DNA from 3 places in the Streptomyces sp. NPDC014801 genome. Region 2 is predicted to be linked to each of the others. Evidence: riboswitches for the same ligand, from Rfam matches in the RefSeq annotation. Region 2 holds a riboswitch; each other region holds the start of a gene.
What was found. A riboswitch is a leader RNA that binds a small molecule or an ion and turns the genes downstream of it on or off. The one in region 2 is predicted to bind cyclic di-AMP.
Positions count from the first base shown of each region.

Region 1: linked by a shared signal. The riboswitch ahead of ACF1AL_RS33595 (M23 family metallopeptidase) and the one ahead of ACF1AL_RS18960 (transglycosylase SLT domain-containing protein) in region 2 are both predicted to bind cyclic di-AMP.
Region 3: linked by a shared signal. The riboswitch ahead of ACF1AL_RS17010 (M23 family metallopeptidase) and the one ahead of ACF1AL_RS18960 (transglycosylase SLT domain-containing protein) in region 2 are both predicted to bind cyclic di-AMP.

Region 1 is NZ_JBIBXG010000015.1:216,653-227,068, forward strand. It holds gene ACF1AL_RS33555 (DEAD/DEAH box helicase) at 1-1,793, shown strand, start outside; gene ACF1AL_RS33560 (amino acid permease) at 1,987-3,522, shown strand; tRNA gene ACF1AL_RS33565 (tRNA-Lys) at 3,622-3,694, shown strand; gene ACF1AL_RS33570 (dihydrofolate reductase family protein) at 3,810-4,940, opposite strand; gene ACF1AL_RS33575 (MarR family winged helix-turn-helix transcriptional regulator) at 5,010-5,516, shown strand; gene ribA (GTP cyclohydrolase II) at 5,637-6,281, shown strand; tRNA gene ACF1AL_RS33585 (tRNA-Met) at 6,363-6,436, shown strand; gene ACF1AL_RS33590 (PP2C family protein-serine/threonine phosphatase) at 6,702-7,919, shown strand; cyclic di-AMP (ydaO/yuaA leader) riboswitch at 8,161-8,317, shown strand; gene ACF1AL_RS33595 (M23 family metallopeptidase) at 8,329-9,363, shown strand; gene ACF1AL_RS33600 (aldo/keto reductase) at 9,591-10,416, shown strand, end outside.
Region 2 is NZ_JBIBXG010000007.1:299,868-310,283, forward strand. It holds gene ACF1AL_RS18930 (tetratricopeptide repeat protein) at 1-1,407, opposite strand, end outside; gene ACF1AL_RS18935 (flavodoxin family protein) at 1,736-2,320, shown strand; gene ACF1AL_RS18940 (ABC transporter permease) at 2,361-3,242, opposite strand; gene ACF1AL_RS18945 (ABC transporter ATP-binding protein) at 3,229-4,203, opposite strand; gene ACF1AL_RS18950 (outer membrane lipoprotein carrier protein LolA) at 4,247-5,557, opposite strand; gene ACF1AL_RS18955 (polyprenyl synthetase family protein) at 5,981-6,991, opposite strand; cyclic di-AMP (ydaO/yuaA leader) riboswitch at 7,570-7,753, shown strand; gene ACF1AL_RS18960 (transglycosylase SLT domain-containing protein) at 7,759-8,253, shown strand; gene ACF1AL_RS18965 (HAD family hydrolase) at 8,298-9,104, opposite strand; gene ACF1AL_RS18970 (hypothetical protein) at 9,226-9,903, shown strand; gene ACF1AL_RS18975 (FAD-dependent oxidoreductase) at 9,919-10,416, opposite strand, start outside.
Region 3 is NZ_JBIBXG010000006.1:422,824-433,239, forward strand. It holds gene ACF1AL_RS16995 (GNAT family N-acetyltransferase) at 1-923, opposite strand, end outside; gene ACF1AL_RS17000 (HPr family phosphocarrier protein) at 1,103-1,384, shown strand; gene ACF1AL_RS17005 (GntR family transcriptional regulator) at 1,653-2,348, opposite strand; gene ACF1AL_RS17010 (M23 family metallopeptidase) at 2,561-3,304, opposite strand; cyclic di-AMP (ydaO/yuaA leader) riboswitch at 3,317-3,470, opposite strand; gene ACF1AL_RS17015 (M16 family metallopeptidase) at 4,161-5,549, opposite strand; gene ACF1AL_RS17020 (M16 family metallopeptidase) at 5,546-6,937, opposite strand; gene ACF1AL_RS17025 (DNA topoisomerase (ATP-hydrolyzing) subunit A) at 7,300-9,750, shown strand; gene ACF1AL_RS17030 (CobW family GTP-binding protein) at 9,747-10,416, opposite strand, start outside.

The DNA of each region.
Region 1 (10,416 bases), on a different contig from region 2:
CCATGCAGGTCGCGGACGCCCTGCAGCCCTACGGCGACGTCGTCGGCCTGCGCATGAAGGTCGTCTGCGGCGGCACCTCCATGGGCAACCAGATCTACGCCCTGGAGAAGGGCGTCGACATCCTGGTCGCCACCCCGGGCCGGCTGCGCGACATCATCAACCGCGGCGCCTGCTCGCTGGAGGACGTGGAGATCGCCGTCCTCGACGAGGCCGACCAGATGTCGGACCTGGGCTTCCTGCCCGAGGTGACCGAGCTGCTCGACCAGGTCCCGGCCGGCGGCCAGCGGATGCTGTTCTCCGCCACGATGGAGAACGAGATCAAGACCCTCGTCGACCGCTACCTGAGCGAGCCGGTCCTGCACGAGGTGGACGCCGCCCAGGGCGCGGTGACGACCATGTCGCACCACATCCTGATCGTGAAGCCCAAGGACAAGGCGCCGGTCACCGCCGCGATCGCCTCCCGCAAGGGCCGCACCATCATCTTCGTGCGCACCCAGCTCGGCGCCGACCGCGTCGCCGAGCAGCTGCGCGACGCCGGCGTGAAGGCCGACGCGCTGCACGGCGGCATGACCCAGGGCGCCCGTACCCGCACCCTGGCCGACTTCAAGGACGGCTACGTCAACGTCCTGGTCGCCACCGACGTCGCCGCCCGCGGCATCCACGTCGACGGCATCGACCTGGTGCTGAACGTCGACCCGGCCGGCGACCACAAGGACTACCTGCACCGTGCGGGCCGTACCGCGCGTGCGGGCCGTACCGGCACGGTCGTCTCCCTGTCCCTGCCGCACCAGCGCCGCCAGATCTTCCGTCTGATGGAGGACGCCGGCGTGGACGCCGCGCGCCACATCATCCAGGGCGGCGACGCCTTCGACCCGGAGGTCGCCGAGATCACCGGCGCCCGGTCGATGACCGAGGTCCAGGCCGAGTCCGCGGGTAACGCCGCCACGCAGGCCGAGCGCGAGGTCGCCCAGCTCACCAAGGAGCTGGAGCGCGCCCAGCGCCGCGCCGCCGAGCTGCGCGAGGAGGCCGACCGCCTGGTCGCCCGGGTGGCGCGCGAGCGGGGCGAGGACCCGGCCGCCGCCATCGAGGCCGCTGCGGCGCAGGCCGTGGCCGAGGTGTCGGTGCCGGAGCAGCCGGGTGCGCAGGACGTGGACCGGGCCGAGCGCGAGGAGCGCACGCCGGCCGCGTCGTCGTACGAGCGCCGGGAGCGCCGCGACGACCGCGGTGACCGTGGCGACCGTGGTGGCTTCCGCCGGGACGACCGCCGTGACGAGCGCCGGGGTTACGACCGCCGTTCGCAGGACCGCGACGACCGCCGTTCGTTCGACCGCGGTGACCGCCGGGACCGTGAGCGTGGCTTCGACCGCCGTGACGGCGAGCGCCGTGACGACCGGGGCGGTTTCCGCCGTGACGGTGAGCGCCGTCCGTTCGACCGTGACCGGGGCGGCCGTTCCTTCGACCGCCGTGACGGCGAGCGTCGTGACGGTGAGCGCCGTGACGGTGAGCGCCGTGACGACCGCGGTGGCTTCCGCCGTGACGGTGAGCGCCGTCCGTTCGACCGCGAGCGCGGCAACCGTTCCTTCGACCGGCGTGACGACCGCGGCGGTTTCCGCCGGGACGAGCGCGGCGGGCACCGCGGCAGCGACCGTCCGTTCAACCGCGACCGTCGTGACGACCGTCCGGGCTTCCGCACCGGCGGCCACGAGCGCCCCTACGGCCGTCGTGACGACCACCGCGGTGGCGGCTCCTTCGGGCGCCGCGAGGACAAGCCGCGCTGGAAGCGCAACGGCTGACATCCGGCTCTGAAGGGAAGGCCCGTACGACTCCGGTCGTGCGGGCCTTTCCGCTGTCCTGCCGCCGTTTCCTCCTGAAGCGGGCTCGCCGGTCCCGCGTGAAGGCTCGCCGGTCCCGCGTGGAGCAGGCTTCCCGGAGGGTTCCCCGGCGTGTGACGCATGCCACAGGCCCCGCTTGGGAATCGCTGGGGGCATGACAAACAACGGCCCCGAGGGCCCGGTGTCCGACGAGGAACGGCTGGCCCAGCTCGGCTACAGCCAGACGCTCGCCCGCCGGATGTCGGCGTTCGCCAACTACGCGGTGTCCTTCACGATCATCTCGGTCCTGTCCGGCTGTCTGACGCTGTACCTCTTCGGCATGAACACCGGCGGCCCCGCCGTGATCACCTGGGGCTGGGTGGCCGTCGGCCTGATGACGCTGTTCGTCGGCCTGTCCATGGCCGAGATCTGCTCGGCGTACCCGACCTCGGCGGGCCTGTACTTCTGGGCGCACCGGCTCGCCCCCGAGCGCTCGGCCGCCGCCTGGGCCTGGTTCACAGGCTGGTTCAACGTCCTCGGGCAGGTCGCAGTCACCGCCGGCATCGACTTCGGCGCCGCGTCCTTCCTCGGCGCCTACCTGAACCTGCAGTTCGGCTTCGAGGTCACCCCCGGCCGCACCATCCTGCTCTTCGCCGCGATCCTCGTCCTGCACGGCCTGCTCAACACCTTCGGCGTGCGCATCGTCGCCGCCCTCAACAGCGTCAGCGTGTGGTGGCACGTGCTCGGTGTGGCGGTGATCGTCGGCGCGCTGGCCCTCGTCCCCGACCACCACCAGCCGGCGTCCTTCGTGTTCGGCGAGTTCGTCAACAACACCGGCTGGGGCAGCGGCGCCTACGTCGTCCTGCTCGGGCTGCTCATGGCCCAGTACACCTTCACCGGCTACGACGCCTCCGCGCACATGACCGAGGAGACGCACGACGCGTCGACCGCCGGCCCCCGCGGCATCGTCCGCTCGATCTGGACGTCGTGGATCGCGGGCTTCGTCCTCCTGCTGGGCTTCACCTTCGCCATCCAGTCCTACGACGGTGCGCTCGCCTCCCCGACCGGCGCGCCGCCCGCGCAGATCCTGCTGGACGCCCTGGGTGCGACCGCCGGCAAGCTGCTGCTGCTCGTCGTGGTCGGCGCCCAGCTGTTCTGCGGGATGGCCTCGGTGACCGCCAACAGCCGCATGATCTACGCCTTCTCCCGCGACGGCGCCCTGCCGTACTCCCGGCTCTGGCACACCGTCAGCCCCCGCACCCGCACCCCGGTGGCCGCCGTGTGGCTGGCGACGGGCGGCGCGCTGCTGCTGGGCCTGCCGTACCTGATCAACGTCACGGCCTACGCGGCGGTGACCTCGATCGCGGTGATCGGCCTGTACATCGCCTACGTGGTGCCGACCCTGCTGCGGCTGCGCCGCGGCGACTCCTTCGAGCGGGGCCCGTGGCACCTGGGCCGCTGGTCCCGGGCCGTCGGGGTGATCTCCGTGGTCTGGGTCGGCGTGATCACCGTCCTCTTCATGCTGCCGCAGGTCTCCCCGGTCACCTGGGAGACCTTCAACTACGCCCCGGTCGCGGTCCTCGTCGTGCTCGGTTTCGCGGCGGCCTGGTGGCTCGCCTCGGCCCGGCACTGGTTCCTCAACCCCGCCCACGCCCGCACCCGCGCCCGCGAGGCGGCCCGCGCGGGCGCCCCCGAACCGGTCGATCCCTGACACTCCCGGCCGTCCCCGGCAGCGCGACGCGGCCGGGTGACCGATACCCGATCGGCGACGCGGCCTCGTCCGGCTATGCTCGGGGAGGCAACATCGCCTGGGCCCTTAGCTCAATTGGCAGAGCAGTGGACTTTTAATCCATTGGTTGTGGGTTCGAGTCCCACAGGGCCTACGACCGAGCCCCGGCCGGGATCCGCTCCCGGCCGGGGCTCGTCGCATCCGTGGACCGGGATCCGCCGCGTTGGGCGGCTGCCGGTTCGCCCGCGTCCCTTGGCGAGGGCGCGCGGTCAGGGCAGCAGATGGCGGTTGGGTTCGCGCGCGGCCGTCTCGTACTCCGGCAGCACGACGACGTCGGCGCCGCCCGCCGCCAGGACTCCGCTGCCGTCGGCCTCCGTCACGAAGGTGTCCGGCTCGCGCCAGGCCGTCACCACCCGGCGTACGCCGGCGCGCAGGATCAACTCGGCGCAGGGGTGGGGGCGCGAGGCGCGGCGGGCGCAGGGCTCCAGGCTGCTGTAGACCGTGGCCGTGGGCAGGCGGGGGTCGTCCGGCGGGAGTTTCGTGAGGGCCGCCTCCTCCGCGTGGACCGCCGGGTCGCCGGCCTCGCGGGAGTGGCCGCGGGCCAGTTCCGTGCCGTCGGCGGCCACGACCACCGCGCCGACGCTGAACGCGGTGCGCGAGGGCGGGCACTGAGCCGCCAGCTCGCAGGCCAGGCGCAGCCAGTGGCGGTCGGCGGGCGTGGCGCGCGGGCCCGCGCCGGGTGCGGTGGGCTCGTAGCGCATCAGCACGACGTCCTCGATCTGCCGTGTCTCCCGCAGGCGCAGGCGCCCCGCCTGGTACGGCCCGGGGCCGAAGAGGCGGGGGGCCCCGGGGTCGCCGACCAGCAGCGGGGACATGACCAGCTGGAGTTCGTCGGCCAACTGCTCCCGCAGCAACTGGGTGTGGATCGTGCCGCCGCCCTCGACCATCAGGCGCCGCACCCCGCGGACGTCGTGCACGTGGTCCAGGAGGCGGGGCCAGTCCAGGCGGGGGCCGAGGGGGACGATGTCGGCGCCGACGCCGCTGCGGGCGGCCCGTTCGGCGCCCTCGGAGGTGGTGTAGAGCACCTTCTCGCCGCCCGTGTGCCAGAAGTTGGCCGCCGGGTCCAGGTCGCCGGAGGCGGAGACGGCGACCTTCAGCGGGTACTCCGGCCGGCCCGCCGCCACCCGGGCCGCGCGCCGCTCGGGGGAGTTGACCAGCAGCCGCGGGTTGTCGGCGCGCAGGGTGCCGGCGCCGATGAGGATCGCGTCGACCGAGGCGCGGACCTCGTCGACCCGGTCGAAGTCGGCCGGACCGGACAGCAGCAGGCGTTCGGGGCCGGTGTCGTCCAGGAAGCCGTCGAGGGAGACGGCCGCGGACAGCAGGACGTACGGGTGGGGCATCGCGCTCCCCGGCGGTGAGTGGACGGACATCGGCTTGGTTCAAGTTTGAAGCAAACTTACACTGGCGGCATGACGACCCGCTGGCTCACCCCGGAGGAACAGCGCGCCTGGCGCGCCTACCTCGCCGCCACGCACCTCCTGGAGGACGCGCTGGACCGGCAGCTCCAGCAGGACACCGGCATGCCGCATCTGTACTACTCCATCCTGGCCACCCTGTCCGAGGAACCGGGACGGCGGCTGCGGATGACCGACCTCGCCGAGGCGCTGAAGATCACCCGCAGCCGGCTGACGTACGCCGTGACGCGGCTGGAGCGCGACGGGCTCGTGGCGCGCGAGAGCTGCGCCTCGGACAAGCGCGGGAGCATCGCCGTCCTGACGGAGGCCGGGCTGGCGCAGGTGGAGCGGGCGGCGCCCGGGCACGTCGAGACCGTGCGCGCCTCGCTCTTCGACCATCTGCGCCCCGAGCAGGTGGGACAGCTGGAGGAGATCTGCGACCGGATCGCCCGGGCGATGCAGGAGTCGACCGCCGAGGACGTCCCGTGGCGACGCCGGTCGGGACCGCCGTCGTGCGGGTGAGACGCGTCACAGGGTGACCGCGCGCCTGTTGCTTCAAGTTTCAAGCAGCAGTAGGGTTCCGGACGAACCTTCTGCTTCAAATCTGAAGCAGTCGTACGGAACGGAACCCGGAGTTCCCGCATGGCCGACACCACCGTTGTCCCCGCCGCCACCCCGCGCGCCCGCGTCCGGGTCCCGCTGACCTTCCCCGACGGCTACCGCGCCGACGCCGAGCTCGTCACCTTCCACGGCCTCGCCGACGGGCGGGAGCACCTCGCCGTCGTCCTCGGGGACCCCGGTGGCGTGCCGCTCGTCCGCCTGCACTCCGAGTGCCTGACCGGGGACGTCTTCGGCTCCGCCCGCTGCGACTGCGGCCCCCAGCTGCGCGAGGCCGTCGAGCGCATCGCCGACCGCGGCGGCATCCTGCTCTACCTGCGCCAGGAAGGGCGCGGCATCGGGCTCTACAACAAGCTCGACGCCTACGCCCTCCAGGACCAGGGCCTGGACACCTACGCCGCCAACGCCGCCCTCGGCCTGCCCGAGGACGCCCGCGACTACACCGCCGCCGCGCAGATGCTCACCGCCCTCGGGATCGGCACGCTGGACCTGCTGTCCAACAATCCCGACAAGGCCGGCCAGCTGCGCGCCCTCGGGCTCGACGTCCGCGACCGGGTCCCGACCGGTGTCTTCCCCACCCCGCACAACGTCCGCTACCTGCGCGCGAAGGTGCTGCAGACCCAGCACACGCTGCCGCTCGCGGACCTCACGGAGCGCTGCGTGGTCTGACCGCGAGAGGGGTCGGGCGGGCCCGCCGGGGAACCTCGTCGCGAGCCGCCTCGCGGATGCCGTACACTGGAATCACAACGACGCGGGGTGGAGCAGCTCGGTAGCTCGCTGGGCTCATAACCCAGAGGTCGCAGGTTCAAATCCTGTCCCCGCTACTGAAGGCCGAGGGCCGGAAGCCGAAAGGTTTCCGGCCCTCGGTTTTTTCTCGTCCACCCCCGGCCGCCGCCTTTTTTGGTCTTCCACGGCTCCGGGCGCCGTCTTTCCCTTCCTCCGGCTCCGTGCGCCGTCCTTACCTTCCTCCCCGGCTGCGGCCACCGTCGCCGGTGTCATCCGGTCGGCCCTCACCGCTCGCCGTGCGCGCCCGCACCGGGAAACCTGACAGGCGGAACGACGGCGGACAAGGACGGTGGGAGACGAGCGGTGCGGCCTGCAGACGCGACGGAGGACGGGCCGTACTCCCGGACCGGAGGTGGGCCCTGCACACCCGCCGGTGACACTCCCGTCGTCCTGGACCCCCTGCCGGAGCCCGGGCCGGCAAACGGTCCGGAACCGCGGCCCGACGCGGGACGGCGGGTGTCGTTCGTGCGGGCCTTCGCGCAGGTGCTGCCGGTGCTCCTGATCGTCGTCGGCGGCGTGTACGACTACTGCACCCCGTCGGAGTTCACCGCGGCCCCCTTCTTCACCGCCGCGCCCCTGGTCGCCGCCCCGCTCTACAGCCGGCGCGGCACCGTGGTCACCGGGCTCGCGGCCGTGCTCGTCGTGTTCGCGCTGCACCTCACGCTCGGCATCGTGTGGCACACCGACGCCGTCACCGAACTGGCCACCGTCGCCACCGTCGCCGCCCTGGCCGTGCTCATCAACGCGCTCGCGCGCCGCAGCAGCGAGCAGCTCGCCTCCGCCCGCGAGGTCGCCGAGGCCGCCCAGCGGGCCGTCCTACCCGAACCCGCCGAGCGGATCGGCGGTTTCCAGATCGCCGCCTGCTACGAGGCCGCCCGCGCCGACGCCTTCATCGGCGGCGACCTGTACGCCGTGCAGGACAGCCCGCACGGCGTCCGGCTGATCGTCGGGGACGTGCGCGGCAAGGGCATGGGCGCGGTGGCCGCCGTCGCCGTGGTCATCGGGGCGTTCCGGGAGGCCGCCGAGCAGGAGGCCACTCTGGAGGACGTCGCCCTGCGGCTGGAGCGGGCGCTGTCCCGCGAGGGCGCCCGGCGCGCGGGACTGGACGCCTTCGAGGGGTTCACCACCGCCGTCCTCGCCGAACTCCCGCACGGCGACGGCGTCGTCCGCATCCTCAACCGCGGCCACCCTCCGCCGGTCCTGCTGCACGCGGACGGCACCCTGCGCACGCTGCCGCCCGCCGAACCCGCGCTGCCGCTCGGCATGGGCGAGCTCGGCCCCGGCTCCGACCGGGCCGACGAGACCGGCTTCCCGGGCGGCGCCACCCTGCTGCTGTACACCGACGGCCTCTCCGAGAGCCGTGACCGCCACGGCCGGTTCTACGACGTCGAGGCGCGCCTGGCGGGCCGGGTCGTCGACGAGCCCGGTGCCCTGCTGCAGGCCGTCGCCGACGATGTGCGCCGGCACTCCGGCGGCGGCATGACGGACGACATGGCGCTGCTCGCCGTACGCCGCCCCTGACGGGTCACCCTGGGTGAGCGGGCGAACCCCCTCCGATAACAATTGACGCACCATCACCGAAACCAGGTTTTGAACCTGACGACTGAGGGGCGGTCAAGTCGCCCGGTTTGCACCGGTCGTGGCGTGTAAGTGCCGGCCGGAAAAGTTAATGATCAAGCCGAACGGCTTGGAATCCGACCACCGGGTCTATTAACGTTCGATAACGCAGCGCGGTCGTCCCAGCCGTCACAAGAGACGGCTCCGTGCTCACGCGCCGAATCCCGTAGGGAACCGGGGAACCACCACCTTGGGGTGAATCACGCGGAAGCCGCCGTCCGACGACGAGCGGTATACGCGCGTAGGAGACCTTCCTGCTCCGAACCCGTCAGCTAACCCGGTAGGCGAGACGGAAGGAAAGGAGTACGCCCGCGTGGCGTCCAACCGGCCTGCCCCGACAGCCCCGTTCGTGCCCAGCCAGCACGGCCCCGAGACCCTGGTCTACGGCGGCCACCGCACCGACGAGGGCCCGTGGGAGGAGTGGAATCCCACCGAGGACTCCGTCCGTCCCGTCCGCGGCCGGCACCGCGTCGCCAAGCAGCGCGGCGGACTCGCCCGCAGCTCCACCGTCCTCGGCGTCGGCGTCATCGCCGCCGTCGGCGCGGGCGGCATGGCCAGCGCGAACACCGGCAAGCCGCCGGTGTCCATCTCCATGCCCGACCTGCCCTCCGTCGGCTCGCTGATCTCCGACCACGAGGACGACCGGCCGCAGGGCTCGGCCACCCCGCTCAGCGACATCGCCGCCGGCTCCGACGCCGGCGCGCAGGGCACCACCGACGCCGGCGAGGCGCTGCGCAACCGCATCATGGCGCAGGCCGAGTCGCAGCAGGTCCAGGTCGACGTCAAGGCGCAGGCCGCCGCCGAGGCCGCCGTCGCCCGGCAGGCCGCAGAGGCCGCCGCGAAGGCCGAGAAGGAGGCCGCCGCCAAGGCCGCCGCCGCGAAGGAGAAGGCGGAGGAGGAGGCCAAGAAGAAGGCCGAGGCCGAGCGCCTCGCCGAGCTGGCCAAGCAGTACACGCTGCCGACCTCCTCGTACACGATCACCTCCACCTTCGGCCAGGCCGGCTCCATGTGGTCCTCCGGCTACCACACGGGCCTCGACTTCGCCGCCCCCACCGGCACGCTGATCAAGGCCGTCCACAGTGGCACGATCACCGAGGCGGGCTGGGCCGGCTCCTACGGCTACCGCACGATCCTCACCCTCGACGACGGCACCGAGCTGTGGTTCTGCCACCAGTCGTCGATCAGCGTCAGCGCCGGGCAGAAGGTCGCCACCGGCGACGTCATCGGCCGGGTCGGCGCCACCGGCAACGTGACCGGCCCGCACCTGCACCTGGAGGTCCACCCCGACGGGCAGGCCTCCGGCATCGACCCGATGGCGTGGCTGCGGGACAAGGGCCTCACGCCCTGACCCCTCGCCCGGTTCCTCCCGCCTGACGCCTCGCCCGGTCCCTCACGCCCTGACGCCTCGCCCGGTTCCGCCCGCCTGGCCCTCGCCCGGTTCCCGGTCCCCGGCGGTCCTGACGACACCCCCCCGACGTCAGGGCTGCCGGTCGGGCGTCGCCGGGCGTTCGTGTTTTACATGCTGTTGGTTCGCGTGCGGAATGGGTCGTTCACGCCGGTGCGTTGAAACGGGGCATGACTGCTCTTCGCAAGCTCGGTTCGTCCGACCTCGAGGTCTTCCCGCTCGCCCTCGGCGGCAACGTCTTCGGCTGGACCGCGGACGAGGCGACCTCGTTCGCCGTCCTCGACGCCTACACCGCCGCCGGCGGCAACTTCGTCGACACCGCCGATGCCTACTCCGCCTGGGTCGACGGCAACCAGGGCGGGGAGTCCGAGACGATCATCGGCAAGTGGGTCAAGGCCCGCGGCAACCGCGACGACGTCGTCATCGCCACCAAGGTCAGCCAGCACCCCGAGTACCGGGGCCTGAGCGCCGCGAACATCAAGGCCGCCGCCGACGCCTCCCTGCGCCGCCTCGGCACCGACCGCATCGACCTCTACTACACCCACTACGACCAGCCCGAGGTCCCGGTCGAGGAGATCATCGGCGCGCTGGACGAGCTGGTGCAGGCCGGCAAGGTCCGCCACATCGCCGCCTCCAACATCTCCGCCGAGCGCCTGCGCGCCTCCCTGGAGTTCTCCGACCGCGAGGGCCTCGCCCGGTACGTGGCGCTCCAGCCGCACTACAACCTCGTCTCCCGCGACACCTACGAGGGCGAGCTGCAGGACGTCGCCGACCGCGCCGGCCTCGCCGCCGTCCCCTACTACGCGCTGGCCTCCGGCTTCCTCACCGGCAAGTACCGGCCGGGCACGACCGTGGACAGCCCGCGCGCCGGCGGCGCCGCGCGGTACCTGGACTCGGAGCGCGGCCGCCGGGTCCTCGCCGCCCTCGACGAGATCGCCGCGGCCCACGACGCCCCGGTCGCCACCGTCGCCCTCGCCTGGCTCGCGGCCCGGCCGA
Region 2 (10,416 bases):
ACCGCCCTCCGCGGCGAGCGCGCTCCACAGCTCGGTCAACTCGCCGCCCAGGCGCAGCCCTTCGCGCGGATCGCGCACCGCACGCCACGCGGTGTACGCGCTCCGCACGGTGCCGTAGGCCGCCTCCGCGTCCCGCCGCCTGCGGTGCGCACGGGCCAGATCGAGGGAGAGCCGGACGGCACGCTCCGGCTCTCCCGCCAAGTAGGCGATGTAGGCGATCAGTTCGCGCAGGCCCAGCACCTCGGGGTGCTCGGGCCCCAGCGTCGCCTCCGCCTCGGCGGCGGTCTCCTCGGCCAGTTCCGCCGCCAGCTCCGTCCGCCCGGCCCGCACGGCCTCGTTCACCCGCGCCACCTTCCCGGCGGGCAGCGCGGAGGTGTCGCCGCCCTGCGCGATCGGCGCGTCCTCCAGTACGGCCTCGGCGATGGCGTCGAACCCTCGGGCGGGCGTGGGGGTGAGCCGCGACTCGGCCGCGGCAGCGCTCTCCGCGGCAACGGCGGCGGCCATCGCCGCGGCGGCGGAGGCCACACGGGCGGCCTCGGCCTCGGCATCGGTCCCGGCGCCGGTGCTGGTGCTGGTGCTGGTGCTGGTGCTGGTGCTGGTGCCGGTCTTGGCTGCGGGTGCGGTGGTGCTCGTGGTCGTGGTCGCCTTCGCGCCCGCGGTCGCGGCCGGTACGGCGTCCGGGGCCGGTCGCGACGGCTCGGCGGCGTAGGGACCCGCGGCCGGACCGGGGGCCTGCGGGCCGTCGGTTATGGGGGCCGCGGGGCGTGCCGTGGCCGGGGGCATCTCGGGCGGCGGGCCGAAGACGCCCAGCGGTGCGGCGACCGCACCAGGGGCGGGCGCGGTCGTCTGCGCCTCGGGCGCCGCCCACCGCGGTGCCCTCCGGCGCGCCTCCGGTGACGGCGGGAGCGCGGAGTTGTTGAGGGGCTTCTGCACGTCGTGCGCCGGTGCCGATTCCGCCGCGTTCGGCGGCTGCGGTGCGAGCCGCAGCATCTGCGTCCGACGGTCCGCCGGCGGCTCCGGCTCCGGCTCGGGCGCATGCGCGGGCCCCGTCGCGGTCGCCGGCGGCTGCCCCTCGGCCCCGGCGGCCCCGCTCCGTACCGGCTCCGACGTCAAGTGGCTGGAGCCGTCCGGGTCCACGCGCAGGGGGACGACGTAACCGATGCGTTCGTCGTGGATCGTGGCGAGGACGGAACGGCCGCCGGCGCGGGCCAGGCGGTGCAGGTGGGCGAGGACGGCGTCCTGCGCCTCCTGGCCGGGGGCCACCGGGACCGGCGCCCCGGCGATCCACACGCCGGCGGCATCCTGGGGCCGGCCGGCTCCGCCCGCCGTGACGCGGACCTCCAGCGGCGCGGCATCCGGCTTCACGTCCCGCTTCCGCGGGTTCAGCGCGCGGCTGAGTCGAGTCATCGCTTCCCTCACTCCCGATGCGTCACTCGGACTCGGCGGCGAGCCTGCGGACGGCACATGCGTTTCCTCATGGTGCTCCCGGTCAAGGACCGTTCGAACACCCACGGTCGAGTCTCCCCGCTCACTCCCGGTATGCGGGTCACCACCGCGTCACAGACTCGTCCCGAGTTACGGGGACCCGCCCGGCGCGGTGCCCCTTCTGGCCTTCTGGCGGAATTTGAATGCGTGTGCATAAAATGCAGATGCGCGTAATCGTCGTACGACGCCTGTCGCGCTCCTTGCCGTACACCCGTCCCGCGCCTCCGACACCGTCTTCCTGGGAGATGCCATGACCCGCCGTTTCCTGTTCGTGCTGGGCAGCAGCCGCGACGACGGCAACACCGAACTGCTGGCCCGCAAAGCCGCCGAGCAGTTGCCCGCGGACGTCGAACAGGAGTGGATCAGCCTCGCCGAGCACCCGCTGCCCGACTTCACCGACCTGCGCCACGACAGCGACCACGTCCGGCCCACCGAGGGCAACACCGCCCTGCTGCTGGACGCCACCCTCGCCGCGACGGACCTGGTGATCGCCTCACCGCTGTACTGGTACTCGGTCTCCGCCCACACCAAGCGCTACCTGGACCACTGGTCGGGCTGGCTGCGCACCCCCGGCCTGGACTTCAAGGAACGGATGGCCGGGCGCACCCTGTGGGGCGTGGCCGCCCTCGCCCACGAGGAGCAGGAGGTCGCCGCACCGCTCGTCGGCACGCTCAACAACTCCGCCGCCTACATGGGCATGCGCTTCGGCGGCGTCCTGCTCGGCAACGGCAGCCGCCCCGGCGACGTACTGAGCGACCACGCGGCGCTCACCCGCGCCAAGACCTTCTTCTCCGGCGAGGCACCGCTCGCCCGCTTCCCGTACGAGAGCGCGTGAGCCACAGCACATACCGCGAGTTGCTTGAGCGCGTGCGGCTCTAGACGGTGATGTCCTTCGCCGTGAAGCGGGCCCAGGCCGCCGAGCCGAACACCACGGCGTACAGGCCCTGCAGGCCGAGGTTTCTGACCAGGCCGTCCCAGTAGACCGGTTCGCGCATCAGGTCGGCGAAGGACAGCCAGTAGTGGGGGAAGAGATACGGCTGGATCGCGTGCAGCTGGGGGAACTGGTCCAGGATCTGCACGGTGATCAGCAGGCCCACGGTCGTCGCCATCGCCGCGATGCCGCTGTTGGTGAGCGTGGAGACGAACAGTCCCACCGCCGCCACCCCGACCAGCGACGCGGCGACGACCAGGGCGATCAGCAGCGCCCGGCCCAGCCCCTCCGCGAAGCTGATCCGTGTCCCGGAGATGGTCGTCAGATCGCCGAGCGGGAAGAGCAACGCCCCCACCAGCAGCGCCGAGACGGCGACCACGAGGGTGGCGAGCAGACAGAAGGCCATCGTCGTCGTGTACTTGGCGAGCAGCAGCCGGGTACGGCCGGCCGGGGCGACGAGGAGATAGCGCAGGGTGCCCGCGTTCGCCTCGCCGGCGATCGCGTCGCCCGCGATCACCCCGACCGCCATCGGCAGGAAGAACGGCAGGGTCGCGGCCAGTGCCGTGAAGACGAGGAACAGGCCGTTGTTGGTGACCTGCGAGATGAACGCCGGTCCCTCCCCGCCCCGCGGCCCCGCCGACGAGCCGTCCCCCGTCTCGATCTTCACGGCGATCCCGACCAGCACGGGCACCGCCGCCAGCACGCCGAGCAGCGCGAGCGTGCGCCAGCGCCGCAGGGTGACCAGCAGCTCGCTGCGGAAGAGACCGAGGGTCCACAGCGGGCGGACCGCGCGGACCGCCCCGGCGGTGGTGTCAGCCTGCGACATCGAAGCCCTCCCCGGTCAGCGCCACGAACGCGTCCTCCAGCGAGGCCCGTTCCACACCGAACCCGCGCACCCGCACCCCGGCCGCGACCAGCGCGGCGTTGACGTCGGCCAGTTCACGCTCCGGCGGCTCGCCCGTCACCCGGTCCTCCGCCACGACGACGTCACCGACCCCCTGCTCCTTCAGCACCCGGGCCGCGTCGGAGACGTCCGGCGTGGTCACCACCAGCCGTCCGCGCGCCCGTGCCGCCAGCTCGGCGACCGAGCCCTGGACGAGCAGCCGTCCGCGCGCCATCACGGCGGCGTGCGTGCACACCTGCTCGATCTCGTCGAGGAGGTGGGAGGAGAGGAAGACGGTCGTGCCGTCGGAGGCGAGCTCACGGACGAGGGCGCGGATCTCCCGCATGCCCTGCGGGTCGAGCCCGTTGGTCGGCTCGTCCAGGACGAGCAGCCGGCGGGGCTGGAGCAGCGCCGCGGCCAGCCCCAGCCGCTGCTTCATCCCCAGCGAGTACGCCTTCGCCTTCTTGCCGGCGGCCGCCGTCAGCCCCACCCGGTCCAGCGCCGCGGCGACGCGGGTGCGCCGGGTGCGCGGATCGGCCGTCGGGTCGGCGGCGTCGTAGCGCAGCAGGTTGTCGCGGCCGGAGAGGAAGCCGTACAGCGCGGGTCCCTCGATCAGCGCGCCGACCCGCGGCAGCACCGAGCGGGCCGCCCGGGGCATGAACTGCCCGAGCACCCGCGCGGTGCCGGAGGTCGGCTCGATGAGGCCCATCAGCATGCGGATGGTGGTGGTCTTGCCCGAGCCGTTCGGGCCGAGGAAGCCGAAGACGCTGCCCGCCGGGACGCTCAGGTCCAGGGCGTCGACGGCGAGCTGCCCGCCGCGGTAGCGCTTGGTGAGGGCGCGGGTGTGGATGACGTACTCGTCCTCCGGCACCTGCTCACCCCGTGCGGCGGGCGCGTCGTCCATCGGCTCCCCCGATCGTTCCCCGGGCGGGTGGTGTCCCGCCCGCTCACTTCCCCGCGTCGGCCGCCTCGACGAGGGCGTCCTTGGTGACCGCGCCGACGTAGACCTTGCCGTCGTCGGTGATCAGGGCGTTGACCAGACGGGTGGAGAACACCGTGCCCTTGCCGAACTTGCCGGAAACCTTGTCGCCCAGGGAGTCCAGGAAGCCGCCCAGGTCACCGCCGGCCTCGCTGCCGGACGGCACGCCGCCCTTGGCGCCGGTGTCGAAGGCGGCGATCGCGCTCCAGCCCTCGCCGATGACCTTCAGCCCGTCGGGTCCCTTGCCCGGCTCACCGCCCGGCGTGGGCAGGAGGTGCTCCGGGAGCCCGCCCTTCAGCGGCCCGTCCCCCTTGCCCTGGTGCGCACGGTCCCCGCCCTCGGTCACCTTGGCGCCCTTGGGCGGGGTGAAGTCGAAGGTGGAGGCCGCCGGCTTGGCGAAGCTCACCTGCGTGAAGCCGACGTCGACCACGGCGGCGCCGCCGCTCTTCGGGGTCAGGGTGAACTTCAGCGGCACGCCGGTCCTGGCGTCCACGGCGATGCTGATGGCCCCGACCGTGGTACCGGACTGCTTGGGCTTGATCACCAGCTTGTAGGCGTCGCGGCCGGCCACCTGCGCGGTGCCGTCCACGGTGACCGAGGTCGTGGGGCCGGCGGCCTTGAGGGCCTGCTCGGCGAAGTCCTTGGGCGTACCGGTGAAGTTCTCCGCGCCCCGCTCGCCCTTGCCGTGCCCGTCCTTGCCCTGCTTGTCCTTGCCCTGCTTGTCCTTGTCCGGTGCGCTTCGGCCCGCGTCGTCCGCGGTGGTGTGGAAGACCTCGTTGGACTTGCTGTCGTAGCCCCAGACGTCCTTGCCGTGGTGAATGAGGCTGTACTCGGCGGCGTCCTCCAGCACGGAGACCTTCTGCCGGTCCGGGCCGTCGGCGGCCACCCGCAACGTGTGCGAGCCGGTGGCGAGTTCGGTCACCTTGGCGGACGGGTCGGCGGACGACCCGTCACCGCCGCCCCCGGCCGCGCCGCCGCCCAGACCGCCGGCGAGCCCGCCGAGGTCGGGCAGGCCCAGGTCGGTGTTGACGCGGACGGTGCCGGAGAACTGCTGGACGTCCGACGCCGCGATCTTCTCGATGAGCTGCTGGGCGCTGATCGCCGGCAGGTCCGGGTCCCCGGAGCTGGCGAGCGCGGGAACGATCCCGATCGTCGCGGCGGCCACGCCCACGACCGTCGCGGGCACGGCGTACCGCGCGACCTTGCGACGCCCCCCGTGCGGCGGACCGGCCGGCTCGCCCGCGGCCGTCGCCCTGTCCTCGGTTCCAAACGGTGCCATCTGTGCGCTACCTCCGTCGTCGGCGGCGGCTGTCCGTCCCGTGACCCGCGGCGTGCGCTCCCGGCGGGCCCCACCCCAAGCCGCCATTCTCACCCGAATCGGTGAGGAGTGGTGTCTTTCGTGCTTCCCATCAGACCAAATCGGCCGCCGCCGGTCGTCACCCCACGGAGTCAACTCCATGTACTGCTGGGGTATGACATGGCGAGGGGTCAGCTCCCCTTACCCGTAGGGGATGTGGGGGACACGGGGGATGCGGCGGGGGTACGGCGGGGCGAAGGGGACGGCGGGGCGAAGGGCACGGCAGCCAGAGACACCCCCTGGGCCGGCCGGGGTTCATGGCGGGGCTCCGTGGCGGAGTCGTCCCGGACCGGAAGGGCCGGGACGCACGTGCGGCGCCCGAGGGGCGATCCGCCGGCGGCCGGGTCAGCCCGCCCGGTGGACCACCGCGTCGCACAGCTCCATCAGGGCCACCTTGGCGTCGCACTCCCGCAGCGGGGCCAGCGCGGCCCGCGCCTCCTCGGCGTAGCGGACGGTGTCGCGGCGCGCCTGCTCCAGCGCGGGGTGCGCGCGCAGCGCGGCGAGCGCCTCCGCGTGCCGCGCGTCGTCGCTGAGGTCGGAGTCGAGCAGCTCGCACAGGGCGCGGTCCTCCGGCAGCCCCAGCCGCTCGGCCCGCTCCCGCAGCCGCAGCACCGGCAGCGTCGGGATGCCCTCGCGCAGGTCCGTGCCCGGCGTCTTGCCGGACTCGTGCGAGTCGGAGGCGATGTCGAGTACGTCGTCGGCGAGCTGGAAGGCGACGCCGAGCCGCTCCCCGTACTGGGTGAGCACGTCCACGACCGTCTCGTCGGCGCCGGACATCATCGCGCCGAACCGGCACGAGACCGCGACCAGCGACCCCGTCTTGCCGCCGAGCACCTCGAGGTAGTGGTCGACCGGGTCCCGGCCGTCCTGCGGGCCCGCGGTCTCCAGGATCTGGCCGGTGACCAGCCGCTCGAACGCGAGAGCCTGGACCCGGACCGCCTCCGGTCCGAGGTCGGCGAGGATCTGCGAGGCCCGGGCGAAGAGGAAGTCGCCGGTCAGGACGGCGACGGAGTTGCCCCACCGGGTGTTCGCGCTGGGCACGCCGCGGCGCACGGCCGCCTCGTCCATGACGTCGTCGTGGTACAGCGTCGCGAGGTGGGTCAGCTCCACCACGACGGCGGACGGCACGACACCCGGCGCGTACGGATCACCGAACTGCGCCGCGAGCATCACGAGCAGCGGCCGGAACCGCTTCCCGCCCGCCCGCACCAGGTGCTGCGCGGCCTCCGTGATGAAGGGAACCTCGCTCTTGGTGGCCTCGAGCAACCCTTCCTCGACAGCCGCCAATCCGGCCTGGACATCGGCTTCGAGAGCCTGGTCCCGCACGCTCAGCCCGAACGGCCCGACGACGGTCACGAGGGGTCTCCTGTCTGCTGGTGCCGGTTGGCGATTACGCGGTTTGTCGATAGGTCGCTGCCATCACTCAAGTCAGCGTATCCGGTCACGTTTCGATCACCGATAGCGCCCACGGTTACAGGCCAGGCGGTATCGGATCACGCCCGATATGTTGATCGACCACATCTGATCAGCCGAAAAGTACCGTTATCCACCATGCTCACACCCGGGAGACCACTCCCCCACCCTGTGCGAGCCGCCCGGCCGATCGCGCCGGAACACGACCCTACTGCCCGTTTTGCCGTAATTAATCAGCCGAATCACCTTGGTCACCTTGGTTCCAAATGTGTTGCGCCTGTGACACCAGTGAATTGGGTCACGCGGACCCCTCGCCGGTCCCCGACTGCCGGAACCCTCGCTTCCCCAGTTCCCCCAAGCGAGTTGAGGCTTGGCAGTAGCAAAGGATCAAGACACCCAAACGGCCCCTACCAAGGTCAACTAGGGCGATAGGTGAATCCGGTACTTGTTCCCGGCATGTGCTCTCGCATAACTTCCCGGCCTGTCGGATGGACGCCTAATCCTGCCGCCGTCCGGCACCCACCATCGGACCAACTCATCCGTGTACGGCAGGAGCGGGGGACCCAGGTAAGTCGCCGAACCGGACGTCGTCGCCCCGACGACGCCCCGGACCGGCTCGGGGTGAAGCCGTGCCGCCTTCCGCGGCCGGCCGGGCATCTCCAGCCCGAACCCGACAGCTCACCTCGCAGGCGCCGGAGAGGAACTTCGCCATGCCCGCTGCCGGTCAGCACCGCCGCACCCGCACGTCCCGCCTCGTCCGCACCCTCGCCGTCGCCGGCACGGGTGCCGCCGCCCTCGCGCTCCCGCTCTTCGGCGCCACCAGCGCCTCCGCCGCCACGCCGGCCTCCACCGCGACCGTGATCACCGCCGCCAACTCGGTCTACCCGAACAACCTGGACGGCTGGATCCGCCAGTCGCTGGACATCATGGCCCAGCGCGGCATCCCCGGCACCTACGACGGGATCTACCGCAACATCATCCGCGAGTCCTCCGGCAACCCGGCCGCCATCAACCTGTGGGACTCCAACGCGGCCGCCGGCACCCCCTCCAAGGGCCTGCTGCAGGTCATCGACCCGACCTTCCTCGCCTACCACGTGCCCGGCACCTCCATGGACCCGTACGACCCGATCGCCAACATCACCGCGGCCTGCAACTACGCGGCCGCCCGCTACGGCTCGATCGACAACGTGTTCAGCGCGTACTGAGCCGGCTGAGCTCAGCGCGTCCTGACGGGGCCGAGCCGCCTCCGTCATCTGAAGAGTCGTTCGAGGACGACGGCGATGCCGTCGTCCTCGTTCGACAAGGTGATCTCGTCGGCCACGGCCTTCAGCTCCGGATGGGCGTTGGCCATGGCCACCCCGCGGGCGGCCCAGGCGAACATCGGGATGTCGTTCGGCATGTCCCCGAATGCCAGCGCCCGCTCCGCGCCCAGCCCGAGACGGTCGGCCGCCAGCGCCAGCCCCGTCGCCTTGGTGACCCCGCACGGCTGCAGCTCCACCGTGCCCGGCCCCGACATCGTCACCGTCGCCAGCGAGCCGACCACCGCGCGGGCCGTCGCCGCCAGCGCGTCGTCGGACAGTTCGGGATGGCGCAGCAGCACCTTGCTGATCGGCTCGCCCCACAGATCGTCGCGCCGCCCGACCCGCACCGCCGGCAGCGTCGGGTGCGGCATCCGGTAGCCGGGCTCGATCAGCGTCAGCCCGTCCACCCCGTCCTGGTCGACCGCGGCGTAGACCTCCCCCACCTCGGCCTCGATCTTGCCGAGCGCCGTCTCGGCCAGCTCCCGGTCCAGCGTCACCGACCACAGCAGCCGGTCCGCCCCCGCGTCGTACACCTGCGCGCCCTGCCCGCACACCGCGAGCCCCGTGGAACCCAGGTCCTCCAGCAGCGGCCGCACCCGGGGCGCCGGGCGGCCCGTCACCACCAGATGCCGGGCGCCGGCCCGCACCGCCCGCGCGAGCGCGGCCCGTGACCGGTCGGAGAGCGTGTCGTCGCCGCGCAGCAGCGTTCCGTCCAGGTCAGTGGCGATGAGGGCATATGCGAGGGCGGCCATGATCAGAGAATACGGACCCCGGAAGCCCCCCGTTCACCACCGGCCGCGCCTCCTCCCCGGCCCCTTCGGGCCCCCCGCCGCTGTGGCAGGCTGACCTCTCACTCACCAGGGGGAGGCCCACGTCGTGACCGCCGGACCGGACCGTTTCCAGCAGCACCTCCGGCAGGCCGCCGCCGGCGTCCTCGCCCGCTTCCCCGCCGCCGACGTCCCCGAGATCTACGCCCTCTCCTTCCGTATCTGGCGCCTGGACGACGACCGGCACCCCTACGTCGCCATCGGCTACAACACCGAGTCCCAGTACGCCCGGGAGCGGCGCGCCGAGGACCCGGGCGAGGCCCGCTGGAACTACGCCTGCTGGCTCCTCGACGGCTTCGAGATGCTCGGCAACGTCCCCGAGGACCCGGCCGGCGGCGCCCTCTTCGTCGAGCGGGCCAAGGAGCTCGGGCTGTGGTACGACGACGGCACCGGCGATCCCGCCCTGCCCAAGGCCGTGCGCGACGAGCAGGACGGCACGAGCGGCGACGAGCAGGACGGCATGAGCTGCGACGAGGAGGACGGCATGAGCTGCGACGAGGAGGACGGCACGAGCGAGGGGCTGTGGGAGTACTTCGCCGACGCCTGCACCGGCCTCGCCCGCCATCTGCACGCGAGCGGCCTGATCGAGGAGATCCTCGGCCGCCCGCTGCCGATCGTGGTGTTCGACATGGACTGCCCCGGCTGGGAGGTGGAGGCCACCGAGGCCGCCAACCCGCCCGGCCTGATCACCGGCTTCCTGGACTGGCAGCACGCCCAAGGGGCGTAGCCCACCCCCCGGCCGTCAGCCGTGGGCCGCCATCAGGTGCCGGGCCAGGCGGGGCGAGGCGAACTCCGTGCCGCACACGAACCGCATCACCGGACCGTAGGAACCGGCCGCCGGCAGGCCCGTGAAGTACAGGCCGGGAACCGACGACACGTATCCGGCGCCCAGCTTCGGCGTGCCGCGGCTGACCGCGAGGGCGGTACGCAGCTCGTGGCCCAGGAAGTCCATGGCCGCGATGTCCACCCGGTAGCCGGTGGCCGCGATGACGTGGTCGGCGGCGAGCCGCTCGGTGCGGCCGGCGTGGCTGCGCACGGTGAGGGTGGCCCCCTCGCCCGTCGCCTCGGCCCGCACGATCCGCTGCACCTCGCTGACCTGCACGGTCTCCGCGAAGCGCCCCCGCAGCCACCAGGCGCCGAGCGGCCCGAGCACCCGGCGGACCAGGTAGTGGCGTATCCCGGCGGGCAGACGGCGGTAGGGGTGCGGGTAGTAGCTGAGCGCCCACAGCGACCAGGCCCG
Region 3 (10,416 bases), on a different contig from region 2:
TACCCGGCGGAGATCACCACGAGGCCCTGCACGCCGTGCTCGCCGCACTCGGTGACGATCGCGGGCACGTGGTCGGCCGGGACGGCGACGACGGCGAGGTCGACGGGGCCGTCGATCTCGCGCACCGAGCGGTGGGCGGGCACGCCGTCCAGCTCGGTGACGTCGGGCCCGAAGGCGCGGTTCACGGCGTACAGGCGGCCGGTGAAGCCGCCCTCGCGGAGGTTGCCGAGGATGCTGCGGCCGACGCCGCCCAGGGCGCGGCCGGTGCCGACGACGGCGACCGAGCCGGGCATGAGCAGCCGTTGCACGGAGCGGGCCTCGGCGCGCTGCTCGCGCGCGTACTGCACGGCGAGGGAGCGCTCGGTGGGCTCCAGGTCGAACTCCAGGCGGACGACGCCGTCCTCGAAGCTGCGCTTCTGGGTGTACCCGGCGTCCGTGAACACCTTGATCATCTTGGTGTTGGCGGGCAGCACCTCGGCGGCGAAGCGGCGGATGCCGCGCTCGCGGGCGACGGCGGCGATGTGTTCGAGCAGGGCGGAGGCGACGCCGCGGCCCTGGTGGGCGTCCTGGACTAGGAAGGCGACCTCGGCTTCGTCGGCCGGTGCGGACGCGGGCATTCCGTTCGCGCCGATCCGGTCGTAGCGTACGGTTGCGATGAACTCGCCGCCGATCGTGGCCGCGAGTCCCACCCTGTCCACAAAGTCGTGGTGTGTGAAGCGGTGGACGTCCTTCGCGGACAGGCGCGGGTAGGGCGCGAAGAAGCGGTAGTACTTCGACTCGTCCGACACCTGCTCGTAGAAGCTGACCAGGCGGTCCGCGTCATCGACGGTGATGGGGCGGATCCGCGCGGTGCCGCCGTCGCGCAGCACCACGTCGGCCTCCCAGTGGGCGGGGTACTCCTGCCTGTCCGACGCGCTCTGCATGGGGCCCAGAGTACGGCTCGCGTACGACAACGGCGCGGGGCACTCTGTGGAGGACGGATGCCGGGTCGAGGCCGAGGCCCGGTGATCGCGTCCGGATGGGGTCCATGGACCTCTCCGGGCATGCTTCACCGTATGGGAAACTGGTCTAGACAACCCTGAGAACTGAAGGGCAGCAACACATGGCTGAGCGCCGCGTCAACGTCGGCTGGGCCGAGGGCCTCCACGCCCGCCCCGCCTCCATCTTCGTCCGAGCCGCCACGGCCACAGGCGTCCCGGTGACGATCGCCAAGGCCGGCGGCACCCCGGTCAACGCGGCCTCCATGCTGGCCGTCCTCGGCCTGGGCGCCCAGGGCGGCGAGGAGATCGTCCTCGCGTCCGACGCCGAGGGTGCGGACGCCGCACTGGACCGTCTGGCGAAGCTGGTCTCCGAGGGCCTCGAGGAGCTCCCCGAGACCGTCTGAGTCACGGCATGAAAGAAACCGCGTCGGCCTTTCCGGTCGGCGCGGTTTCGCGTTTTCCGGTCGACGCGGTCTCGCGCTTTCCGGTCGGTGCGGTCTCGCTTTCCGGTCGGTGCGGTCTCGCGCTTTCGGCATTTACGGTGGGTACGTCCGCGGAATTCGCGGAGTGCCCGGGAAATGGGCGCGCCGATGAGCGGGTCATGAGCAGGTCTCATTATTCGACCCCGAGGGCAGGAACCGAATATCCCACTCTTTGTATACGGCGCCCGTGTTAATGCCGCAGGCCCGGTGTGTTGACGGCATGTTGCGAAGTCCTCACGCGCTCGGGGCGGTCGCCGGCGCCGGGGCGGCGCAGCCGGTGGGCGGCCGTGGAGCGCTCGGTGTGCAGCGCGGCAACCGCCCGCGCCCGCTCGCTGTCGCCGCGCGCCACCGCGTCCACGATGGCGCCGTGCTCCGCCCACACGTCCACGGGGCCGGCCGACGGCTCCACCGTGTACAGCCAGGCGATCTTGTGCCGCAGCTGGGTGAGCGCCGCGGTCAGGGCCTGGCTGCCGCAGGCCTGGGCGAGCGTCTCGTGGAACCAGCCGTCCAGGGAGCGCAGCTCGTCACCGGTGCCGTGCCGGGCGCGCTCCCGGCCGAGCCGCACCAGGCCGCGCAGCACCTTCAGATGCGCCTCGGTGCGCCGCTGGGCGGCCCGCGCGGCACCCAGCGGCTCCAGCAGCGTCCGCATCTCCAGCAGATCGGCCGCGTCCTGCTCGGTGGGCTCGGCCACGCACGCGCCCGCGTGCCGCCGCGTCACGACGAAACCCTCGGCCTCCAGGGTGCGCAGCGCCTCGCGCACCGGTACCCGGGAGACGCCGTAGCGGCGGGCGAGCACTTCCTCGGTGAGCCGGCTGCCGCGCTCGTGGATACCGGCGACGATGTCGTCCCGGATCGCCGTGCACACCGAATGCGCCGGAATACGCATGTCCGACCTCCGTCTTGATCCCCGTGAAACGCCGACGATGGACGCGTGTTCCGTGACTCTATTCCAAGGGGCCGGAATTTCCGACGGCGGGCCGGATTCCATGGATATTTTTTGGTCGGCAGGATGGCGGGACGGGGTGGAGGGGCGGAAAAACGGCGAAAGCCCCGGCTCGGTGATCCGGGGCTTTCGTTCGACGCTTGCTGCCGGGGACGTCAGAGGTTGACGCCGTGCGCGCGCAGATAGGCGACCGGGTCGATGTCGGAGCCGTACTCCGGGGAGGTGCGCGCCTCGAAGTGCAGGTGCGGACCGGTGACGTTGCCGGTGGCGCCGGACAGGCCTATCTGCTGGCCGGCCACGACCTGCTGGCCCACGACGACGCCGATCGACGACAGGTGCCCGTACTGGGTGTACGTGCCGTCGTGCATGCGGATGACGATCTGGTTGCCGTAGGCGCCGCCCCAGCCGGTCTCGACGACGGTGCCGTAGCCGACCGCGTGCACCGTGGTGCCGGTCGCGGCGTGGAAGTCGATGCCGGTGTGGTGGCCGGAGGACCACAGGGAGCTGCTCGCCTCGTACCCCGTGGAGACGTACGAGTGAGCGATCGGGGCCACGTACGTGGTCAGGAGCTTGCGCTGGGCCTCGCGGGCGGCGCGCTCCTTGGCCTCGCGGGCCCGCTCGGCGGCGGCCTTGCGCGCGGCCTCCTCGGCGGCCTTCTGCTCGGCGGCCTGCTTCTGCGCCTCGGCCTGCGCGTCGATCTGCTGGGCGACCGAGTCGTCGGCGGTGATCACGGGGAGCAGGCCGGTCTGCTCGGCGGAGGTTTCGGCCGCGAGCGCGGGGGCGGCGAGGGTGCCGATGACGCCGGTGGTGGTGAGGGCGGCGATACCGGCGGCCTGCGCGGTGGTGCGCTTCATGCGGCTCGGACGGCGGTGCTTCCCGGTGGCGCAGACGAACGCCATGTGGTGGCTGATCCTTTCCTTCCCTCTCGCCTACCGGGTTAGCTGACGGGTTCGGAGCAGGAAGGTCTCCTACGGGCCCCCTCGCGGGCGCCCGATTCACCCCAGGGACGTGTGGGTCCCCGGCTCCCCTGGCTCGCGCCGTACGGGGACTCGGCGATGGCTGTCCGGTGCCGCGGGTGCGGCGCACTGCCTGACGGACAGCCCGGATGAAGCTACGGTGAGCGACCTTCAAAGCTCAAACGAATCAGTGGTTTTGTAGCGCATCCCACAGGTCAGACAGGCAACCTCCGCCCCAATTCGGGCATTCGGGCGATGCGACGCCTTCGATCCCAAACGACGCGGGGTGCGCGGGGATGGCGGCTGTCGGCGGCGGGGGCGGGGCGCCGGGAGACAGGGGAAGGCCCCTGGTGGTCCGTCAACCACCAAGGCCCTGCGTGCGGGTGTGTCCGCGGCCGGGGGGCGCGGTGCGGGTGTGCCTGTGGCCAGCGGGGCTCGCGGTGCGCATGCGTCTGCGGCCAGTGGTGTGCACGGTGCGGGTGCGGGTGCTCCTGCGGCCAGTGGGCGCGTTGTGCGTATCTGCGGCCACGGGGATCTGCGGTGACGGTGCGCATCGGCTTGCCTGGGCCCCCGGTACCCGGTGCGCCCACTGGGCACCGGGGCGGCCGTAGAGCACCAGGGCGGCCGTGAGGCGGCCGCAGCGCGCGCCTGGACGCGCGGCACTGCGGCGGGCGGGCGGTACGCACGCGCTCACGCCCCCGGGACGCGACGTGTGCGGGCCTAGCGGCCGCCAGGCCATCAGGGCGCCACGCGCGCGTGCACGCTCCGCCGCCGGCAGGGCATGCACGCGCGGGTGCGTCTACTCCGCGCTGACCACCGAGACCGTGCCGATGCCGAGGGCCTCGACGGGCTCCTTGATCTGCCCGGCGTCGCCGACCAGAACGGTCACCAGGCGGTCCACCGGGAACGCGTTCACGACGGCCGCGGTGGCCTCGACGGTGCCGGTCGCGGCGAGCTGCTGGTACAGCGCCGCCTGGTAGTCGTCCGGCAGGTGCTGCTCGACCTGGTCGGCCAGCGTGCCCGCGACGGCCGCCGCGGTCTCGTACTTCAGCGGGGCCACCCCGACGAGGTTCTGTACGGCGACGTCGCGTTCGGCGTCGGTCAGGCCCTCGGCCGCCAGGGTGCGCAGCACGGTGAAGAGGTCGTCGAGCGCCGGACCGGTGTTCGGCGTGTCGACGGAACCGCTGATGGCGAGCATCGCGGCGCCCGAGCCGTCGGGGGCGGAACGCAGCACCTGGCTGAAGGCGCGCACGCCGTAGGTGTAGCCCTTCTCCTCGCGCAGGACGCGGTCCAGGCGGGAGGTGAGGGTGCCGCCGAGGCAGTACGTGCCGAGCACCTGCGCCGGCCACACGCGGTCGTGCCGGTCGGGGCCGATCCGCCCGATGAGCAGCTGCGTCTGGACGGCGCCGGGACGGTCGACGATGACGACGCGGCCGGTGTCGTCGGCCGTCACCGCCGGCACGGGCCGCGGCTCGGTGCGCGAGCCCGTCCAGGCGCCCAGGGTGTCGCCGAGGAGCGCGTCCAGGTCGATGCCGGTCAAGTCGCCGACGACGACCGCGGTGGCGGTGGCGGGGCGTACGTGCCGCTCGTAGAAGGCCCGCACGGCGGCCGCGTCGATCGCGGTGACCGTGTCCTCGGTGCCCTGGCGCGGGCGGGACATGCGCGAGGTCGCCGGGAAGAGCTCCTTGGACAGCTCCTTCGCGGCGCGGCGGGAGGGGTTGGCCAGCTCGTGCGGGATCTCGTCGAGGCGGTTGCGCACCAGCCGCTCGACCTCGCTGTCGGCGAAGGCGGGCGCCCGGAGCGCGTCGGCGACCAGGCCGAGGCCCTTGGCCAGCCGGGAGGCGGGCACCTCCAGGCTGATGCGGACGCCGGGGTGGTCGGCGTGCGCGTCGAGGGTGGCGCCGGCGCGCTCCAGCTCGGCGGCGAACTCCTCGGCGGTGTGCTTGTCGGTGCCCTCGGAGAAGGCGCGCGCCATGATCGTGGCGACGCCGTCGAGGCCGGCCGGCTCGGCGTCCAGGGGCGCGTCGAGGATCACCTCGACGGCGACGACCTGCTGGCCGGGGCGGTGGCAGCGCAGCACGGTCAGGCCGTTGTCGAGCGTGCCCCGCTCGGGGGCCGGGAACGCCCACGGCTTGGCCTCGCCCGCCTGGGGCTGCGGGTGGAACTCCATGGTGGCGAGCTCGGTCACTTGGCCGTCTCCTCGTCGTCGTTGCCGGCCTCTACGGTCGCTTCCTGCTCGGGGTCCTCGGGCACGGCGGCGTCCGGGGCTGCCTGCGTCTTCGGCTCGTACACGAGCACGGCGCGGTTGTCGGGACGCAGACGGGCCTTGGCGACCTCCTGCACCTCCTCGGGCGCCACCTCCAGCACGCGCTGGACGGCGGTGAGGGCGAGCTGCGGGTCGCCGAACAGGACGGCGTAGCGGCACAGTTCGTCGGCGCGGCCGGCGACGGTGCCGAGCCGGTCCAGCCACTCGCGCTCCAACTGGGCCTGGGCGCGTTCCATTTCCTCCGGCGTGGGGCCCTCCGCGGCGAACCGGGCGAGCTCCTCGTCGATAGCGGTCTCGATGACGGGCACCTCGACGTCGCCGGAGGTCTTCACGTCCAGCCAGCCCAGGGAGGGCGCGCCGGCCAGCCGCAGCAGGCCGAAGCCGGCCGCGACGGCCGTGCGGTCGCGGCGCACGAGCCGGTTGTACAGGCGGGAGGACTCGCCGCCGCCCAGGATGGTCAGCGCCAGGTCGGCCGCGTCGCACGCGCGCGTGCCGTCGTGCGGCAGCCGGTAGGCGGCCATCAGCGCGCGGGCCGGGACCTCCTCGTGGACGACCTCGCGCAGCTGGCTGCCGATGATGTCGGGCAGCGTGCCGTCGCGCGGCGCGGGCTTGCCGTCGTGGGCCGGGATGGAGCCGAAGTACTTCTCGATCCAGGCGAGCGTCTGCTGGGGGTCGATGTCGCCGACGACCGACAGCACCGCGTTGTTCGGCGCGTAGTAGGTGCGGAAGAACTGGCGCGCGTCCTCCAGGGTGGCCGCGTCCAGGTCCGCCATGGAGCCGATCGGCGTGTGGTGGTAGGGGTGGCCCTCGGGGTAGGCGAGCGCGGTCAGCCGCTCGAAGGCGGTGCCGTAGGGGACGTTGTCGTAGCGCTGGCGGCGCTCGTTCTTGACGACGTCGCGCTGGTTCTCCATGGACTCCTCGTCCAGGGCGGCCAGCAGCGAGCCCATGCGGTCGGCCTCCAGCCAGAGCGCCAGCTCCAGCTGGTGGGCGGGCATGGTCTCGAAGTAGTTCGTGCGCTCGAAGCTGGTGGTGCCGTTCAGCGAGCCGCCGGCGCCCTGCACCAGCTCGAAGTGACCGTTGCCCTTGACCTGGGCGGAGCCCTGGAACATCAGGTGCTCGAAAAGGTGAGCCAGGCCGGTACGCCCCTTGACTTCGTGGCGTGAGCCGACGTCGTACCAGAGGCAGACCGCCGCGACCGGGGTCAGGTGGTCCTCGGAGAGCACCACGCGCAGGCCGTTGGCCAGGCGGTGCTCGGTTGCTGTCAGGCCGCCGGAGCCTGCCTCGGCTGTGGCCGTGTGACCCATGGGCATGTACGTCCCTTCGATCGCGGAGGCGGTCGTGAAACCGCGCGTTTCCTGCCGGTCCTGCCACTGTATGCAAGCGTGCGGACCGGCGGCGAAGTTCCCGCACGACGTACGCCGACAGCGAGATCGCGTAGCCTGCCGCAAACGCTCCGGCCGCGGAGGTCCGGTACGGCTCCGTGAGGCCGGGTGCGGGGACTCCGCACGGCTCGCGCCGAGCCGGGGACGGGGACGCCCCGTGACTCGCGCCGAGCCGGGCGCGGGGACTCCCCGTGGCTCGCGCAGAGGGTCCGGGCCCGGCTTGTCAGTCCCACGGTCCACAATGGTCCGCGTCAGATACCGTTCACGCTTCAGCAAGGAGCCAGGCAGCGATGGCCCGCCGCAGCACGAAGACCCCGCCGCCCGACGACTTCGAGGAGAAGATCCTCGACATCGACGTCGTCGACGAGATGCAGGGCTCCTTCCTCGAGTACGCGTACTCGGTCATCTACTCCCGCGCCCTGCCGGACGCCCGGGACGGCCTCAAGCCGGTGCACCGCCGCATCGTCTACCAGATGAACGAGATGGGCCTGCGCCCCGAGCGCGGCTACGTCAAGTGCGCCCGTGTCGTCGGCGAGGTCATGGGCAAGCTGCACCCGCACGGCGACGCGTCGATCTACGACGCCCTGGTGCGCATGGCGCAGCCGTTCTCCATGCGCGTGCCGCTGGTCGACGGGCACGGCAACTTCGGCTCGCTCGGCAACGACGACCCGCCGGCCGCCATGCGGTACACCGAGTGCCGGATGGCCGAGGCCACGAGCCTGATGACGGAGTCGATCGACGAGGACACCGTCGACTTCCAGCCCAACTACGACGGCCAGGAGCGCGAGCCGGTCGCCCTGCCCGCCGCCTTCCCGAACCTGCTGGTCAACGGCTCGTCCGGGATCGCGGTCGGCATGGCGACGAACATGCCGCCGCACAACCTGCGCGAGGTCATCGCCGCCGCGCGGCACCTGATCAGGTACCCGAACGCCGACCTCGACGCGCTGATGAAGCACGTCCCGGGCCCCGACCTGCCCACGGGCGGCCGCATCGTCGGCCTGTCCGGCATCCGCGACGCCTACGAGACGGGCCGCGGCACCTTCAAGATCCGGGCGACGGTGTCCGTGGAGGACGTGACGGCGCGCCGCAAGGGCCTGGTCGTCACGGAGCTGCCCTTCACGGTCGGCCCCGAGAAGGTCGTCGCCAAGATCAAGGACCTGGTCGGTTCGAAGAAGCTGCAGGGCATCGCCGACGTCAAGGACCTCACCGACCGCGAGCACGGGCTGCGCCTGGTCATCGAGATCAAGAACGGCTTCGTGCCGGAGGCGGTTCTGGAGCAGCTGTACAAGCTGACGCCGATGGAGGAGTCCTTCGGCATCAACAACGTCGCGCTGGTCGACGGCCAGCCGCTGACGCTGGGCCTGAAGGAGCTGCTGGAGGTCTACCTCGACCACCGCTTCGACGTGGTGCGGCGCCGCTCGGAGTTCCGCCGCACCAAGAAGCGCGACCGGCTGCACCTGGTGGAGGGCCTGCTGACGGCGCTCGTCGACATCGACGAGGTGATCCGGCTGATCCGCTCCAGCGAGAACTCCGCGCAGGCCAAGCAGCGCCTGATGGAGCGCTTCTCGCTCAGCGAGGTCCAGACCCAGTACATCCTCGACACGCCGCTGCGCCGGCTCACCAAGTACGACCGCATCGAGCTGGAGGCGGAGAAGGACCGGCTCAACGCCGAGATCGAGGAGCTGACGCGGATCCTGGAGTCGGACGCCGAGCTGCGCAAGCTGGTCTCCAACGAACTGGCGGTCGTGGCGAAGAAGTTCGGCACCGACCGGCGTACGGTCCTGCTGGAGTCCGCGGGCGCCACGGCGGCCACGGTGCCGCTGCAGGTCGCCGACGACCCCTGCCGTGTGCTGCTGTCCTCGACGGGTCTGCTGGCCCGCACGGCGACCGCCGATCCCTTCGAGGACGGCGACGGCCGGCGCACCAAGCACGACGTGATCGTCTCGGCGGTGTCGACGACGGCGCGCGGTGAGATCGGCGTGGTCACGTCCGCCGGCCGGCTGCTGCGGCTGAACGTGATCGACCTGCCGCAGCTGCCGGACACGGCGGCCGCGCCGAACCTCTCGGGCGGGGCGCCGCTCACGGAGTTCGTGTCGCTGGAGGGCGACGAGCGGGTGGTGTGCCTGACCACGCTCGACGAGACCTCCCCCGGTCTGGCGCTCGGCACCGAGCAGGGCGTCGTCAAGCGCGTGGTGCCCGACTACCCGGCCAACAAGGAGGAGCTGGAGGTCATCACCCTCAAGGATGGCGACCGGATCGTCGGCGCGGTCGAGCTGCGCACCGGTGAGGAGGACCTGGTCTTCATCACGGACGACGCCCAGCTGCTGCGCTTCCAGGCGGCGCAGGTGCGTCCGCAGGGGCGGCCGGCGGGCGGCATGGCGGGCATCAAGCTCGCCGACGGCGCGAAGGTCATCTCGTTCACCGCGGTGGACCCGGCGGCGGACGCCGTCGTCTTCACGGTCGCGGGATCGCGCGGCACGCTGGACGACTCGGTGCAGACGACGGCCAAGCTGACGCCGTTCGACCAGTACCCGCGCAAGGGCCGGGCCACCGGTGGGGTGCGCTGCCAGCGGTTCCTGAAGGGCGAGGACTGCCTGTCCGTGGCCTGGGCGGGACCCGCGCCGGCCCGGGCCGCGCAGAAGAACGGCACGCCGGCCGAACTGCCGGAGCCGGACCCGCGCCGCGACGGCTCGGGCGTGTCGCTGCCGAAGACGGTCGCGGCGGTGGCCGGCCCGGTCTAGACCGACGGCTCGTCGGCGGCCCCGGGCTCGTCCTCGGGGCCGTCTTCCGGGTCGCCCTCCGGGTCGCGGACGTAACGAAGGACGCCCCACATGCCGTGCTCGTCGGCGTGCGGGGCGTCGTTCTTGCACGCGTCGAGCTGCTTGGCGAGGGCGTCGGTGTCGATGCCGGCGCCGATGAGGACGAGCTGGGTGAGCCGGGTGTCCGCCGGGGCCCACGGCTCGGGGTAGAAGCGCAGGAACCGCCCGACGGCGTGGACGGCGTACCGGTTACGGGGGTCGTACGGACCGAAGTCGACGTACCCCTTGATCCGGTACAGGCCCTCGGGCCGGCTGTCGAGGAACTCCATCAGCCGCCGGGGTTCCAGGGGCAGCTCCGAGGTGAAGCCCAGGCTGTCGTACCCGGTGTGCAGATGCCCGCCGTGGTCGCCTGCCTCGTCGTCATGGAAGTGCAGGTCGTCGAAGGAGAGCTGGCCGATGCGCTCCTCGCTGGGCCGGCAGTCGAAGAGGAACTCCGGGTCGATCCGGCCGTAGGTGGCGGGGACGACGGCGGCCCGGTCGGTGAGAGAGCGGACGAGCCCCAGGACGCGCTCGCCGTCGGCGGCCCGGTCGAGCTTGTTGACGACGACCAGATCGGCGAGGGCGAGATGCCGGTCGATCTCCGGGTGA